One region of the Chromobacterium sp. ATCC 53434 genome, then DNA from elsewhere that is predicted to be linked to it. Evidence: predicted binding sites of a transcription regulator. Region 1 holds the regulator's gene; each other region holds the start of a gene.
The links. Region 1 encodes sigma-54, which starts transcription at its own class of promoters, with help from an activator protein. Its sites were predicted from a motif close to CTGGCACGCTTCATGCTT; they were not measured.
Positions count from the first base shown of each region.

Region 2: a site for sigma-54 is predicted at 1,372-1,389, ahead of CXB49_RS19000 (pilin). Genes of this name have one in related genera too.
Region 3: a site for sigma-54 is predicted at 1,985-2,002, ahead of glnL (nitrogen regulation protein NR(II)). Genes of this name have one in related genera too.

Region 1 is NZ_CP025429.1:1,040,520-1,044,915, forward strand. It holds gene ptsN (PTS IIA-like nitrogen regulatory protein PtsN) at 1-360, opposite strand, end outside; gene hpf (ribosome hibernation-promoting factor, HPF/YfiA family) at 483-821, opposite strand; gene CXB49_RS04915 (RNA polymerase factor sigma-54) at 890-2,287, opposite strand; gene lptB (LPS export ABC transporter ATP-binding protein) at 2,294-3,022, opposite strand; gene lptA (lipopolysaccharide transport periplasmic protein LptA) at 3,019-3,582, opposite strand; gene lptC (LPS export ABC transporter periplasmic protein LptC) at 3,572-4,141, opposite strand; gene CXB49_RS04935 (HAD family hydrolase) at 4,138-4,396, opposite strand, start outside.
Region 2 is NZ_CP025429.1:4,277,745-4,282,140, reverse strand. It holds gene CXB49_RS19005 (adenosylmethionine--8-amino-7-oxononanoate transaminase) at 1-1,232, opposite strand, end outside; gene CXB49_RS19000 (pilin) at 1,525-2,001, shown strand; gene CXB49_RS18995 (pilin) at 2,100-2,576, shown strand; gene CXB49_RS18990 (PglL family O-oligosaccharyltransferase) at 2,643-4,396, shown strand, end outside.
Region 3 is NZ_CP025429.1:736,626-741,021, forward strand. It holds gene ntrC (nitrogen regulation protein NR(I)) at 1-838, opposite strand, end outside; gene glnL (nitrogen regulation protein NR(II)) at 870-1,931, opposite strand; gene CXB49_RS03395 (DUF4124 domain-containing protein) at 2,085-2,543, opposite strand; gene glnA (glutamate--ammonia ligase) at 2,676-4,094, opposite strand; gene CXB49_RS03405 (rhodanese-like domain-containing protein) at 4,367-4,396, shown strand, end outside.

The DNA of each region.
Region 1 (4,396 bases):
CAGTTCGGACAGGACCTGCAAGTGCAGGTCGGTGGCATGCTCGGGCACCAGCAGCACGAACAGGCACTGCACCGGCTTGCCGTCCGGCGCGTCGAACGGGATCGGCGCCTTCAGCCGGATGAACACGCCGGTGGCTTCCTTCAGGCCGCGGGCGCGGCCGTGCGGAATCGCCACGCCCTGTCCCAGTCCGGTGGAGCCCAGTTTTTCGCGGCTGAACAGGCTGTCGAAGATCTCGCTGCGGGCGATGCCGCGGGTGTTTTCCACCAACAGGCCCACCTGTTCGAACACCCGCTTCTTGCTGGAGACATCCAGATCGAGCAGCACATGGTCCGGAGTCAGGATTTTGCCGATGAGATTCATATTGGGTTATGCATGCGGCTCTTGGAGAAACCCGGAATTCTACGTTGCCTTGATAGTACTGAAAACCGGCAAGCGCAAAGAAAAACGGGAACCGTCCGGTTCCCGTTGCCTTCAGAGTCGCGTCACAGCGAGGCTTGCACAGCTTCGCCGGAACTTTGGCCGGTGCCCTGCGCGCGATGCTCGGTCAGCTTTTCCTTGTACTTCAACACCTGGCGATCCAGCTTGTCCATCAGCAGATCGATGGCGGCGTAGAGGTCTGCCTCGGACGCCTCGATGTGGATGTCCTTGCCGGACAGGTGCACGTTGACTTCCGCTTTTTGAACCAGTTTGTCCACCGAGAGAGTAACGGAGATGTCGATCACATGGTCGACGTGGCGGGTGATGCGCTCCAGTTTGTTTTCGATGTATTCGCGCAGCGACGGGGTGACTTCCAGGTGCAGGCCAGTTACTTTGAGGTTCATACCCTAGCTCCTTCTGGTGTTGACCGCCCGGTCGGGTTGCCGGGCGGCATTGTATTTCTCAAGGCCTGTCACAGCGCCTTGCGCAGATTCACCGCCGGAATCTGCATGGCTTCACGATACTTGGCTACGGTGCGTCTGGCAACCTGTATTCCCTGGCGGGCCAGCGCGTCGGCGATGGCGCTGTCGGACAGCGGTTTCGCGCGGTCCTCGCCGTCTATCATGCCGCGTATGTGAGCCTTGATGGCGGTGGCGGAGCATTCCCCTCCGCCGTCGGTTTCCAGCGAACTGCCGAAGAAGTACTTGAGCTCGAACAGGCCGCGCGGGCAGAGCAGGTACTTCTGGCTGGTCGAGCGGGAAACGGTGGATTCGTGCAGGCCGATCTCGTCCGCGATATCGCGCAGGATCAGCGGCCGCATCGCCACTTCGCCATGTTCAAAGAACGATTGCTGCCGTTCAACGATAGCTTCCGCCACTTTCAGAATAGTGTCAAATCGCTGCTGGATGTTCTTTACCAGCCAGCGCGCCTCCTGCAGCGGGCCGGCCAGTTCGCCGCCGGCGCCGCGTTTGTCGGCCAGCAGTCGCTCGTACAGGCGGTTGACGCGCAGCCGCGGCATCGCCGAGCGGTTCAGTTCGGCGACCCAGCGGCCGCGCAGCTTCCTGACCGCGATGTCGGGAATCACGTAGTGGATGTCGCCGTGGCCGTAGCCGCTGGCGGGGTAGGGGTTCAGCCGGGAGATCAGCGCCTGCGCCTGGCGCAGCGCCTCGTCCTGGCAGCCGAACAATTTCTTCAGCTTGGCGTAGTCGCGCCCGCCCAGCAGCTCCAGGTGTTCGCGCGCGATCTCCAGCGCCAGCGCGCGGCCGGGCTCGTCGGCCGGCCGCCGCAACAGCTGCAGTTGCAGCGATTCGGCCAACGAGCGCGCGCCGACGCCGGCCGGATCGAACTGCTGCAGCAGTGTCAGGCCGATGGCCAGCTCGTCGCTGTCCAGCTGCAGCTCCAGCGGCAGATTGCCGGCCAGCTCGTCGAGGTCCAGCGGCAGGTAGCCGTCGTCGTCCAGCTCTTCGATCAGCAGGCAGGCCACCGCGCGGTCGCGGTCGCTCAGCGCGATCTCCCCCAGCTGCGCCAGCAGGTGCTCGCGCAGGCTGGGCTGGCTGGGCACGTTGAGCATCGGATCATAGTCGTCGTCGCCGCCCTGGCGGGCGCCTGCGCCCCAGTCCAGCAGCTCGCCGGCGCCGTCGTCACGGCCGTCGGCGTCCTGCGTTTCGCCGGCGCCGCTGTCGGCGCCGTCCGGCGCGGCTTCGCCGTCGTGCGGCTCGTCGCCGCGCTCCAGCAGCGGGTTGTCGAGCAGGAAGCGATCCACCTCGGCTTGCAGGTCCAGCGTGGACAGCTGCAGCAGTTTGATCGATTGCTGCAGCTGTGGCGTCAGCGTCAGTTGCTGCGAGACCTTGAGCTGAAGGGCCTGTTTCATCGCCGCTTACAGATGGAAGTGCTCGCCGAGGTAGACCTCGCGCACCTTGTCGTTGTTGACCAGCTCCTCCGGCTGGCCGGAAGCCAGCACCGAGCCGTCGCTGATGATGTAGGCGCGGTCGCAGATGCGCAGCGTCTCGCGGACGTTGTGGTCGGTGATCAGCACGCCGATGCCGCGTTCCTTCAGGAAGGAGATGATTTTCTGGATGTCGATCACCGCGATCGGGTCGACGCCGGCGAACGGCTCGTCCAGCAGGATGAAGCGCGGTCGGGTGGCCAGCACGCGGGCGATTTCGACCCGGCGCCGCTCGCCGCCGGACAGCGACAGCGCGTTGCTGTCGCGCAGATGGCCGATGTTCAGGTCGTCCAGCAGCAGATCCAGCTCCTTCTCCAGCTCCTTGCCCTTGCGGCCGGAGATTTCCAAGATGGCGGCGATGTTCTCCTCCACCGTCATCCGGCGGAAGATCGACGCCTCCTGCGGCAGGTAGCCTAGGCCGAGCTGGGCGCGCTGGTGTATCGGATAGCGGGTGATGGAGGCGTCGTCCAGCCGGATGTCGCCGTCGTCGGCGCCGATCAGGCCGACGATCATGTAGAAGCTGGTGGTCTTGCCGGCGCCGTTGGGGCCGAGCAGGCCGACGACTTCGCCGCTCTCAATGCTCAGCGAGACGTCCTTGACCACGGTGCGCTTCTTGAAGCGCTTCTTCAGGCGGGAAACGGTCAGTATGCTGGGGCTCATCGCGGGTCGGCTCCGGCGGCGGGCTTGGCGGCCGCGGGCTGCGAGGCGGTGTTCTTCGGCTGCAGGATCACAGTGGTGCGGCCGCCCTTGCCGGCTGCCGCGCCGCTGCCGCCGCCGAGCACCTGGTAGGTCTCGTTCTGGGTGTCGTAGGTGATCACGGTGCCTATCGCCAGGTCGCCGTTGCGCTTGACGCGGGCGTTGCCGGTCAGCACCGCGCTGTGGGCGGCGCTATTGTAATCGAGCTTGCTGGACTGGCCTTCGACCCAGCCGCCGTTGTTGTCCATCTTCTGGCGGAAGGTGACGATGCGGCCGGTGGCCTGCAAGGTCTGGTTGCCCTGTTTGTCCTGGGTGGCCACCACCTTGTCGGCGTTCAGGCGCAGCGTGCCCTGCACCACGACCACATTGCCGGTGCAGACGGAAACGCCTTTGATCTGGTCCATGGTGCAGCCGTTGTCGCTGGTGATTTCCAGCGGCTTGTTGCGGTCGGCCTGTTCGGCCTGAGCGAGCGCGGAGGCGGCCAGCAGCAGGCTGGCCAATGCGATTCGGGACTTATTTGGCATAGGTGATCTTGGTTGTGGACAGCAGGTGGAGCAGGCCCAGCGGCTCCTGGTAGGTGAAGCCTATCGAGTTGGCCACCGAATTGCCGTGGTGTATCACCGACGGTGCTTTCGAGCTGGCGTAGCGTTTGCCGGTGTCGACGAACATCGCGCTGCTTTCCAGCCGGGTTTCCGGTTGCTTGCTGTCTGCGGGTTTGATCAAAACGACTTTCTTGTCGAAGAAAGCCTGCTGGTTCTTGTTGTTGTAGCGGCCGCTTTCGCCGATGACGCGGTATTGCAGCGTCCCTTGCTGATACTGGTACAGGTCGGGATTCTCGAAATAGGCGTCCGGCTTGCCCGGATATTGCCACATCCGGCTGGCGATCAGCTTGTCCAGCAGCAGGCCCTGCTTGTCGTAGCGGGTGGCGACCATGCTTTCCGCGACGTACTCCGGCTTGTCTGGATCCAGGTCGCGGCGGTGGCTGTCCCAGCGCGAGATCTGGTCCAGCCACACGGTCAGCAGCGCGGTCAGGCCGATCAGCAATATCGGGAACAGCCGGTGCGAGCGCAATAGCTTCATCATGCCAGATACCCGGCGACGACGGCGTCGAAGGTGCCCTGCGCCTGCATGATCAGTTCGGCCAGCTCGCGCACCGCGCCGTGGCCGCCCGGATTGCCGGTGACGTAATGGCAGTGCTGGCGCACCTGCGGCGGCGCTTCGGGCACCGCCACCGCCAGGCCGACGCGGGTCAGGATCGGCAGGTCAATCAGATCGTCGCCGATGAAGGCGCAGGCGTCGAGGCTCAGGCCGGTCTTGTCCAGCAGGTCGGCCAGCGCG
Region 2 (4,396 bases), 1.9 Mb from region 1:
GGCATGAAGTAGACCGTTTTTCCTATCGGTCGCAACAGGCATCCGCGTTTCAGCATGGCCGAAAAAAAAGCCAATGCAAAGTCCGACCGCGAAGTGTCGACGTCGAATGCCCAGATCATGCCGCAATGGCGGAAATGGCGGATTTCCGGCCGCGAGGCCAGCGGCGCCATCCTGGCGGTGAATTCCGCGGCCTTGGCGCGGTTGCGCTCCAGCACCCGCTCGTCCTCGAAGATGTCCAGCACCGCCAGCGCGGCCGCGCAGGCCAGCGCGTTGCCGGTATAGCTGTGCGAGTGCAGAAAGCCGCGCGCGACCTCGTCGTGATAGAAGGCCTGGTAGATCTCGTCGCGGGTCAGCACGCAGGACAGCGGCAGGAAGCCGCCGGTGATGCCCTTGGACAGGCACAGGAAGTCCGGTGTGATCCCGGCCTGCTGGCAGGCGAAGAAGCTGCCGCTGCGGCCGAAGCCGACGGCGATCTCGTCGGCGATCAAGTGCACCTGGTATTGGTCGCACAGCCGCCGCAGCTCGCTCAGATAGACCGGGTCGTACATCGCCATGCCGGCCGCGCCCTGCACCAGCGGTTCGACGATGACGGCGGCGATTTCGTCGCCGCGCTTGGCCAGCAGGTTTTCCAGCGAGCGGGCGGCGCGCAGCGCGACGTCGGCGGCGGTCTCGCCGTCGGCGGCCTGGCGTGCGTCCGGCGACGGCGTCCGCAGCGCCGGCTTCAACAGCTCGGCGTAGGTCGACGAGAACAGCGGCACGTCGGTGACCGCCAGCGCGCCCACGGTTTCGCCGTGATAACTGTTCTCCAGACTGACGAAGCGGGTTTTTTGCGGTCGGCCGACGTTCTTCCAGTAGTGGAAACTCATCTTCAGCGCGATCTCGGTGGCGCTGGCGCCGTCCGAGCCGTAGAAGGCGTGGCCGAGGCCGGACAGCGCGGCCAGCCGCTCGGACAGCTCCACCACCGGCCGGTGCGTGAAGCCGGCCAGCATCACGTGCTCGAGGCTGTCCAGCTGCTGGCGTATCGCCGCCTTGATGCGCGGATGGCCGTGGCCGAACAGATTGACCCACCATGAGCTGACGCCGTCCAGATAGCGCTTGCCGTCGAAGTCGCTGAGCCAGACGCCGTCGGCGGAGGCGATCGGAACGATGGGCAGCCGCTCGTGGCGTTTCATCTGGGTGCAAGGATGCCAGACGGCGGCGAAGCTGCGCTCCAGCCAGGCTTGGTTGCTCATGCGGTGGGCTCCTGAAATGGGGATGGTCGATGCTAGCACAGCCGGCGCCGCCGCTTCGATGTGACGAAAAACGTCAACTTGTGCCGATCGGCGGCAGGTTAGTCGTCGTCATCGCCGCGGCAAAGCCGCTTGCAGCCGGCTGGCATGTTTCCTGCTCTGTATCCAACCACAACAATCGCGGGCCCTCCGGCCCGGCTTGCGCGCATGTAAGGGAAGAGGCGGAGAGGCGTTCCGGCATCGGCCGGCGGTCCGATCCGAATTTGGCTAAAGCTTGGCAACCCGGGAGTTCAACATGAAGACAAGACAGATTCAGCAGGGCTTCACCCTGATCGAGCTGATGATCGTGGTGGCCATCGTCGGCATTCTGGCCGCCATCGCCATTCCGGCCTATCAGGACTACACCAAGCGGGCGCGGGTGACGGAAGGTCTGGCGCTGGCCGACGCGGCCAAAACCGCCGTCACCGAGTACTACTCGTCCAACAACGCCTTCTCCACCACCGGCACCTCGCCGTACAACACCTCCTACGGCCTGGCCGGCGCGGCGTCGATCACCGGCAACTCGGTCAGTCAGGTGGCGGTGCTGGCCAGCGGCGTGATCCAGATCACCTACAACAGCACGGTGTCCAGCGGGGCCTTGCTCGACCTGGTGCCCGCCATCACTTCCGGCTCGGTGACCTGGGCCTGCACCTATACCGGCTCCGGCGCCACCGCGATCGCCGCCGGTTCGCAGCTGCTGGCCAACTGGGTGCCGACCAGCTGCCGTCAGTAAGCATGGATTGACGGCCGGCGCGACGAGAGGCACTGCGGTGCCTCTCGCTTTTCCGGCGCCGGCCGCCGTCATCCGGAGACTACGACGGGAGCGCGCACATGCAGAGCAGAATCGAGCAACGAGGCTTTACCCTGATCGAACTGATGATAGTCGTCGCCATCGTCGGCATATTGGCCGCGCTGGCGATTCCGGTCTATCAGGACTACGTCAGGCGGGCGCGGGTCACCGAGGGCCTGGCGCTGGCCGACGCCGCCAAGACCGCCATCGGCGAGTACTACTCGAGCAAGAACGCCTACGCCAGCACCGGGACTTCGCCGTACAACACCTCCTACGGCCTGGCCAGCGCGGCGTCTATCACCGGCAACGCCGTCAGCCAGGTGGCGGTGCTGGCCAGCGGCGTGATCCAGATCACCTACAACAGCACGGTATCCAGCGGCGGATTGCTGGACCTGGTGCCGACGCCGGGGTCCGGCACGATGACGTGGTCCTGCACCTATACCGGTTCCGGCACCACGGCGATCGCCGCCGGCTCGCAGTTGCAGGCCAACTGGGTGCCGACCGCCTGCAGGCAGTAGGCCCCGGCGCGCGCCGCTTGACGGGCGCATGGGTATAATCACCCCATTCGATCGCGGATGGCGCAGATGGACAGTCAAACCCAGCCGGCCGGCAAGGCCGGCCTAAATGATTTCCCGCTATACGTCTTTTTTTGCTGCTGTTTCGTCTTTCCCTTTCTCAATTGCCTGCGCTTCACGCCGCTGCAGGACTGGTGGACCAATGCCTTCGTGGTGCTGGCGGTCGGCGTAGGCGGTCTGTTCGCGATCCGCGGCGGCGGCGCGGTGCGGCTGTCCGCCTCGGCGCCGGCGCTGGCCGCGCTGCTGATGCTGCTGTCGCTGAGCAATGGCTTGCTGCTGCGGAATTACCAGCCGGCCATTCTCGGCATCGCCAGTCTGGCGGTGATGCTGCTGCTGGCCATGTTTCTGGCCAACCGCGTCCGGCCGGATCTGACACGCGTCTGCGAGATACTGGCGTCCTGCCTGATCCTGGGCAGCTGCCTGCAGATCGTGTTGGGCGGCATACAGCTGCTGGACCTGGCGCGCCGCTGCGAGGGGCTGGTGATGTTCAACGCGCTGGCGCCGACCGAGGTGATGGGCAATGTCGGCCAGCGCAATCAATACGCGCAGTATTTGAGCTGGAGCGTGGTGGCCTCGTGCTATCTGTACGGCCGCGGCCGGCTGCGCGCCGGCTTCTGCGCGGCGCTGGTGCTGTTCCAGCTGTTGTTCCTCACCTGGTCCGGCGCGCGGCTGCCGCTGGCCTATGGCCTGGGCCTGTGCCTGCTGGCCTGGTTCTGGCAGCGGCGCGGCGGCGGGGACGAGACGCTGCTGCGGATGCTGCGGGCGCTGATCGCGGCGATGATCGTGCTGGCGCTGGTGCAGCTGTTCAATGAAGAGATCGTCTGGGCGCTGAACCGGCTGGGCCTGCCGATACACGCGCAGAGCGGTTCTGAGCGGATGCTGGACGCCGGCTTCGGCGCGCGGCGCCGCATCGAGTGGACCAAGGCCTGGATGGTGTTCGGCGAGCATCCGTGGTTCGGCGTCGGCCTGGCGCGCTACCCGGCGCAGTCGGTATGGCTGGAGGCCTACGGCGGCCTGCCGAAGTATCCGGAAGGGGTGTTGTTCACCCAGAGCCACAATCTGATCTTCCAGCTATTGGCCGAGACCGGCCTCAGCGGCGCGCTGCTCGCGGTGGCGGGGCTGCTGGTCTGTTTGCTGCCCTTCTTCGGCCGCGGGCGGCAGAGCCCGGAAAACCTGCTGCTGCTGGCGATCGCGATGATGATCCTGATCCACAGCATGTTCGAGTTCCCATTGTGGTATCTGCCCTTCCTGGCGATGCTGGTGACGGTGTGCACGCTGGGGCCGGCGCCGACCTGGCGGCTGCCGACCCGCACCGCCGTGCTGCGGCTGGCCTGCGGCGGCGCCGGCGCGCTGATGGCGCTGCACATCGTCAGCGGGGCCTTCATCTTCTGGAAACTGGTGGTCTACAGCGGTCCCAGCCAGTCGGCGGCCGAGAATATCCGCCGCGTCGACTACATCGCCAAGGTGGAACTCAATCCGTTGTGGGCGGACGCCGGCGCGATGGTGATGGGCAATTACCTGCTGCCCAGCCGCCGGCACCTGGATGTGGTGCTGCCGTTCTACCAGAGTCTGGCGGAGAACCAGCCGTATATCGCGGTGCTGCAGCGGCTGAGCGTGTGCCAGGCGCTGGCTGGCCAGCAGGAAGCGGCCAGGCGCACGCTGGAGCAGGCGATCGCCAACTACCCGGACGAGGTGATGAAGCTGGAGGCCAGCCTGCGGGCCTGGAACGAGCCCGAGGTGAGGCCGCTGGCGGAGCTGGCGGC
Region 3 (4,396 bases), 300 kb from region 1:
TCTGGTGGGTGGCGGCGATCACCCGCACATTGGCCTTGATCGGCGTGTGGCCGCCGACGCGGTAGAAATGGCCGTCGGACAGCACCCTCAGCAGCCGCGTCTGCAGCTCGGTCGGCATGTCGCCGATCTCGTCCAGGAACAGCGTGCCGCCTTCGGCTTCCTCGAAGCGGCCGCGGCGCGTGGCCAGCGCGCCGGTGAAGGCGCCCTTCTCGTGGCCGAACAGCTCGGACTCCAGCAAGTCCTTCGGAATCGCGGCGGTGTTCAGCGCGATGAACGGCTTGCCGGCGCGCGCCGAATGGCGGTGCAGGGCCTCGGCCACCCGCTCCTTGCCGGTGCCGGACTCGCCGGTGATCAGCACGGTGACGCTCGATTGCGCCAGCCGGCCTATCGCGCGGAACACGTCCTGCATCGCCGGCGCCTGCCCCAGCAGCACCGGCATCGCCTCCAGGCTGTCCGCGCCGTCGTCGCCCGCCTGGTTTTCCGCCAGCGCCCGCTCGATCAGCAGCACCGCCTGGTCGATGTCGAAAGGCTTGGGCAGATATTCGAAGGCGCCGCCCTGGAAGGCCGACACCGCGGAGTCGAGGTCCGAGTGCGCGGTCATGATGATGACCGGCAGCTGCGGATGCTCGGCCTTCACCTTGGCCAGGAATTTCAGCCCGTCGGTGCCGGGCATGCGGATGTCGGAAATGATCGCCTGCGGGGTGTCGTCGTACAGCGCGTTCAGCGCGTCGTCGGCGCTGGAGAAGCTGTCGAAGCCGATGTCGGCCCGGGTCAGCGCTTTTTCCAGCACCCAGCGTATCGCCTTGTCGTCGTCTATGATCCAGACCGGCTTGGCCATGGTGTTTCTCCTGTTGTTCTTGTCGGGGCGTTCAGCCGGCGGCGTCGGGGCCGAACGGCAGCAGTACGGTGAAGCAGGTCTGGCCCGGGCGCGACTCGAATTCTATGCTGCCGCCGTGCTGGTGGACGAAGGCCTGCGCCAGCGTCAGTCCCAGCCCGGTGCCTTCGGCTCGGCCGGTGACCAGCGGGTAGAAGATGTGGTCGCGTATGTCGTCGGGAATGCCGGGGCCGTCGTCGACGATCTGCAGTTTCAGCGCCAGCTGGTGACGCTTGCGCGCCAGCGTGATCTGGCGCGCCACCCGCGTGCGCAGCACGACGCGGCCCTGGCCGCGCAGCGCCTGCACCGCGTTGTTGACGATGTTCAGCACCACCTGGATCAGCTGTTCCTTGTCGGCCGACAGCATCGGCAGGCTGGTGTCGTAGTCGCGCGTCAGCGCCAGGCCCTGCGGATGCTGGGCCAGCGCGATGCTGCGCACCCGCTCGAGCACTTCGTGGATGTTGACCGGGCCGCGGCTGTGGCTGCGGTGCGGCGCCAGCAACCGGTCCACCAGCGTCTGCAGCCGCCGCGCCTCCTCGGTGATCACCTCGGTGTACTCTTTCAGCTCCGGCCGGTCGGCCAGTTCGTGCTCCAACAGCTGCGCCGCGCCGCGTATGCCGCCCAGCGGGTTCTTGATCTCGTGCGCCAGATTGCGGATCAGCTCGCGGTTGGCCTGATGCTGCAGCAGCAAGCGTTCCTCGTTGGCGATCTTCAACTGCTGGTCCAGCGGCCTGAGTTCGATCAGCGCCAGGCCGCCGTCGATGTCGATGGGGGTGATGGTCAGCGCCACGTGCAGCGCGGCGCCGCTGTGCTGGGCCTGCAGTTCCAGATCGTGTTCGATATAGCTGGCGCCCTGGCGCAAGGCGGTGTCCAGCGCCTGCCGCAGCGCCGGGCAGGGCTGGAACAAGTCGGTCAGTCCGTGGCGCAGCAGCTCGCGGCTGCCCAGCGCCAGCAGGTTCTCGCAGGCGGGGTTGACGAAGCGCAGCGCGGCGTCGGCGTCGCAGATCAGCACCGGCGTGTCGAGCAGCTCCAGTCCGGCAAAGCTGGGTATGGGCATTGGGGTCCGCTTGTGATGATGATGGGCTGGCGGCGGGGGCCGCGCCGATGTCTCAGCAATAAGCGCGCCAGCCGGCGCGACGCCGGATGATGCGGGGGCTGGCGCCGTCGGCGGGCAGGGTCGGCTCAGTTTGCACCAAAATGGTGCATTTTGCTACTGCATGCCCAGTTCGCGCTTCAGCGCGTCGACATTCTTCTCGCGGTCGGTCACCTCGTCCTGCAGCTTCTGCACGCGGTCGAGATATTTCTGATAGTTGCGCGCCTCGTTGCCGAGCCGGACGGCCTTGCCCTCGGTTAGCGCCTGCTTCGCCGCGTCCAGCGCCTTGGCCTCGTTGGCCAGTTCCTGTTCCAGAATCTTCTTGCGGCCGCCGTCGCGCTGCTTCTGGGTGCCGGCGTCGACATTGGGATAGCCGCCCGACGCCGCCGGCTTGGCCGGCGCCGAACCATTTTTTCGGCTGGGATAGGACGACAGCGGATTCAGCTTGATCGGCTGCGCGCCGCGAAGCGGCACATTGGTATAGGTGACGTTGCCGTTCGCGTCGACGTACTTGTAGATGGTGTCGGCCTGGGCGGCGCAGCAGGCCAGCAGCAGGCAGAGGGCGAGTGTCTTCATCGTGCGTGACTGGATTAGGTGGCATCTGCATGATAAGCAAATCCGGCGGCCGCGTCATATGCGCGTTCGGACGGCTGACACGAAAACGGCGGCCACGAGGGCCGCCGTCCGGTCTGCCGCGCTTGAGCCGGCTTACAGCGAGTAGTACATCGCGAATTCCACCGGGTGGGTGGTCATGCGGGTCAGGTTGACTTCCTGCATCTTCAGTTCGATGTAGGCGTCGATCCATTCATTGGAGAACACGCCGCCGCGGGTCAGGAACTCGCGATCCTTGTCCAGCGCGTCCAGCGCCTCGTCCAGGCTGGCGCACACGGTCGGGATCAGCTTGTCTTCTTCCGGCGGCAGATCGTACAGGTTCTTGTCGGCGGCGTCGCCCGGGTGGATCTTGTTCTGGATGCCGTCCAGGCCGGCCATCAACAGCGCGGAGAAGCACAGGTACGGGTTGGCCAGCGGATCCGGGAAACGCGCTTCGATGCGGCGAGCCTTCGGGCTGGCCACGTGCGGGATGCGGATCGAGGCGGAACGGTTCTTCGCCGAGTAGGCCAGCTTCACCGGCGCTTCGTAGTGCGGCACCAGGCGCTTGTACGAGTTGGTGCCCGGATTGGTGATGGCGTTCAGCGCCTTGGCGTGCTTGATGATGCCGCCGATGTAGTACAGCGCGGTGTCGGACAGGCCGGCATAGCCGTCGCCGGCGAACAGGTTGACGCCGTCCTTCCAGATCGACTGGTGCACGTGCATGCCGGAGCCGTTGTCGCCGACGATCGGTTTCGGCATGAAGGTGGCGGTCTTGCCGTAGCTGTGGGCGACGTTGTGCACGACGTATTTCAGGATCTGGGTCCAGTCGGCGCGTTGGGTCAGCGTGCTGAAGCGGGTGCCGATCTCGTTCTGGCCGGCGGTCGCCACTTCGTGGTGGTGCACCTCGACCGGCACGCCCAATTCTTCCAGCAGCAGCACCATCGCGGAGCGGATGTCTTGCGAGGAGTCGACCGGCGGGACCGGGAAGTAGCCGCCCTTGACGCCCGGGCGGTGACCCATATTGCCGCCCTCGAATTCCTCGGCCGACGCCCAGGCCGCTTCCTCGGCCTTGATCTTGACGAAGCAGCCGGACATGTCGGTGCCCCAGGTGATGCTGTCGAAGATGAAGAATTCCGGCTCCGGGCCGAAGTAGGCGGTGTCGCCGTGGCCGGAGGCCTTCAGATAGGCTTCGGCGCGCTTGGCGATCGAGCGCGGGTCGCGGTCGTAGCCCTTGCCGTCGGCCGGGTCGATCACGTCGCAGTGCATGAACACGGTCGGTTCGTCGAAGAAGGGGTCGATGCGGGCGGTGGCCGGATCGGCCATCAGCAGCATGTCGGATGCCTGGATGCCTTTCCAGCCGGCGATGGAGGAGCCGTCGAAGGCGTGGCCGCGTTCGAACCAGTCGTCGGCGTCTTCCAGCAGCACGTGGGCCGGGATGGAGACGTGCTGTTCTTTGCCGCGGGTGTCGGTAAAGCGCAGATCGACAAATTTGACGTCGTTTTCTTGGATCAGCTTGACTACGTCGGCTACTGCCATGGTTTATCTCCTGAAAGGCAACGTGCACCCAAGGGCAAGTGCGTAAAAATCGGTACGCCCGGCATTAAGCAGGAAGCGTGCCAGCTCCAGAATCGTTGTTGTTGCATTGTGTCATAGCCGAATGGGCTTAGCCAGCCGGCCGGAATGACCGCGCGCGGGCCAAGTTGGTGCTCGTCAAATCGGCCCGCACCATTATGGTGCGATTTGCCAGCGGCCGCCGTCGGGCAGATAATCGCCAACATAGGCGATCCGTGTTGCAGGAGGAAAACAGCATGAGCAAAACCAGCCAGATACTGCAGGCC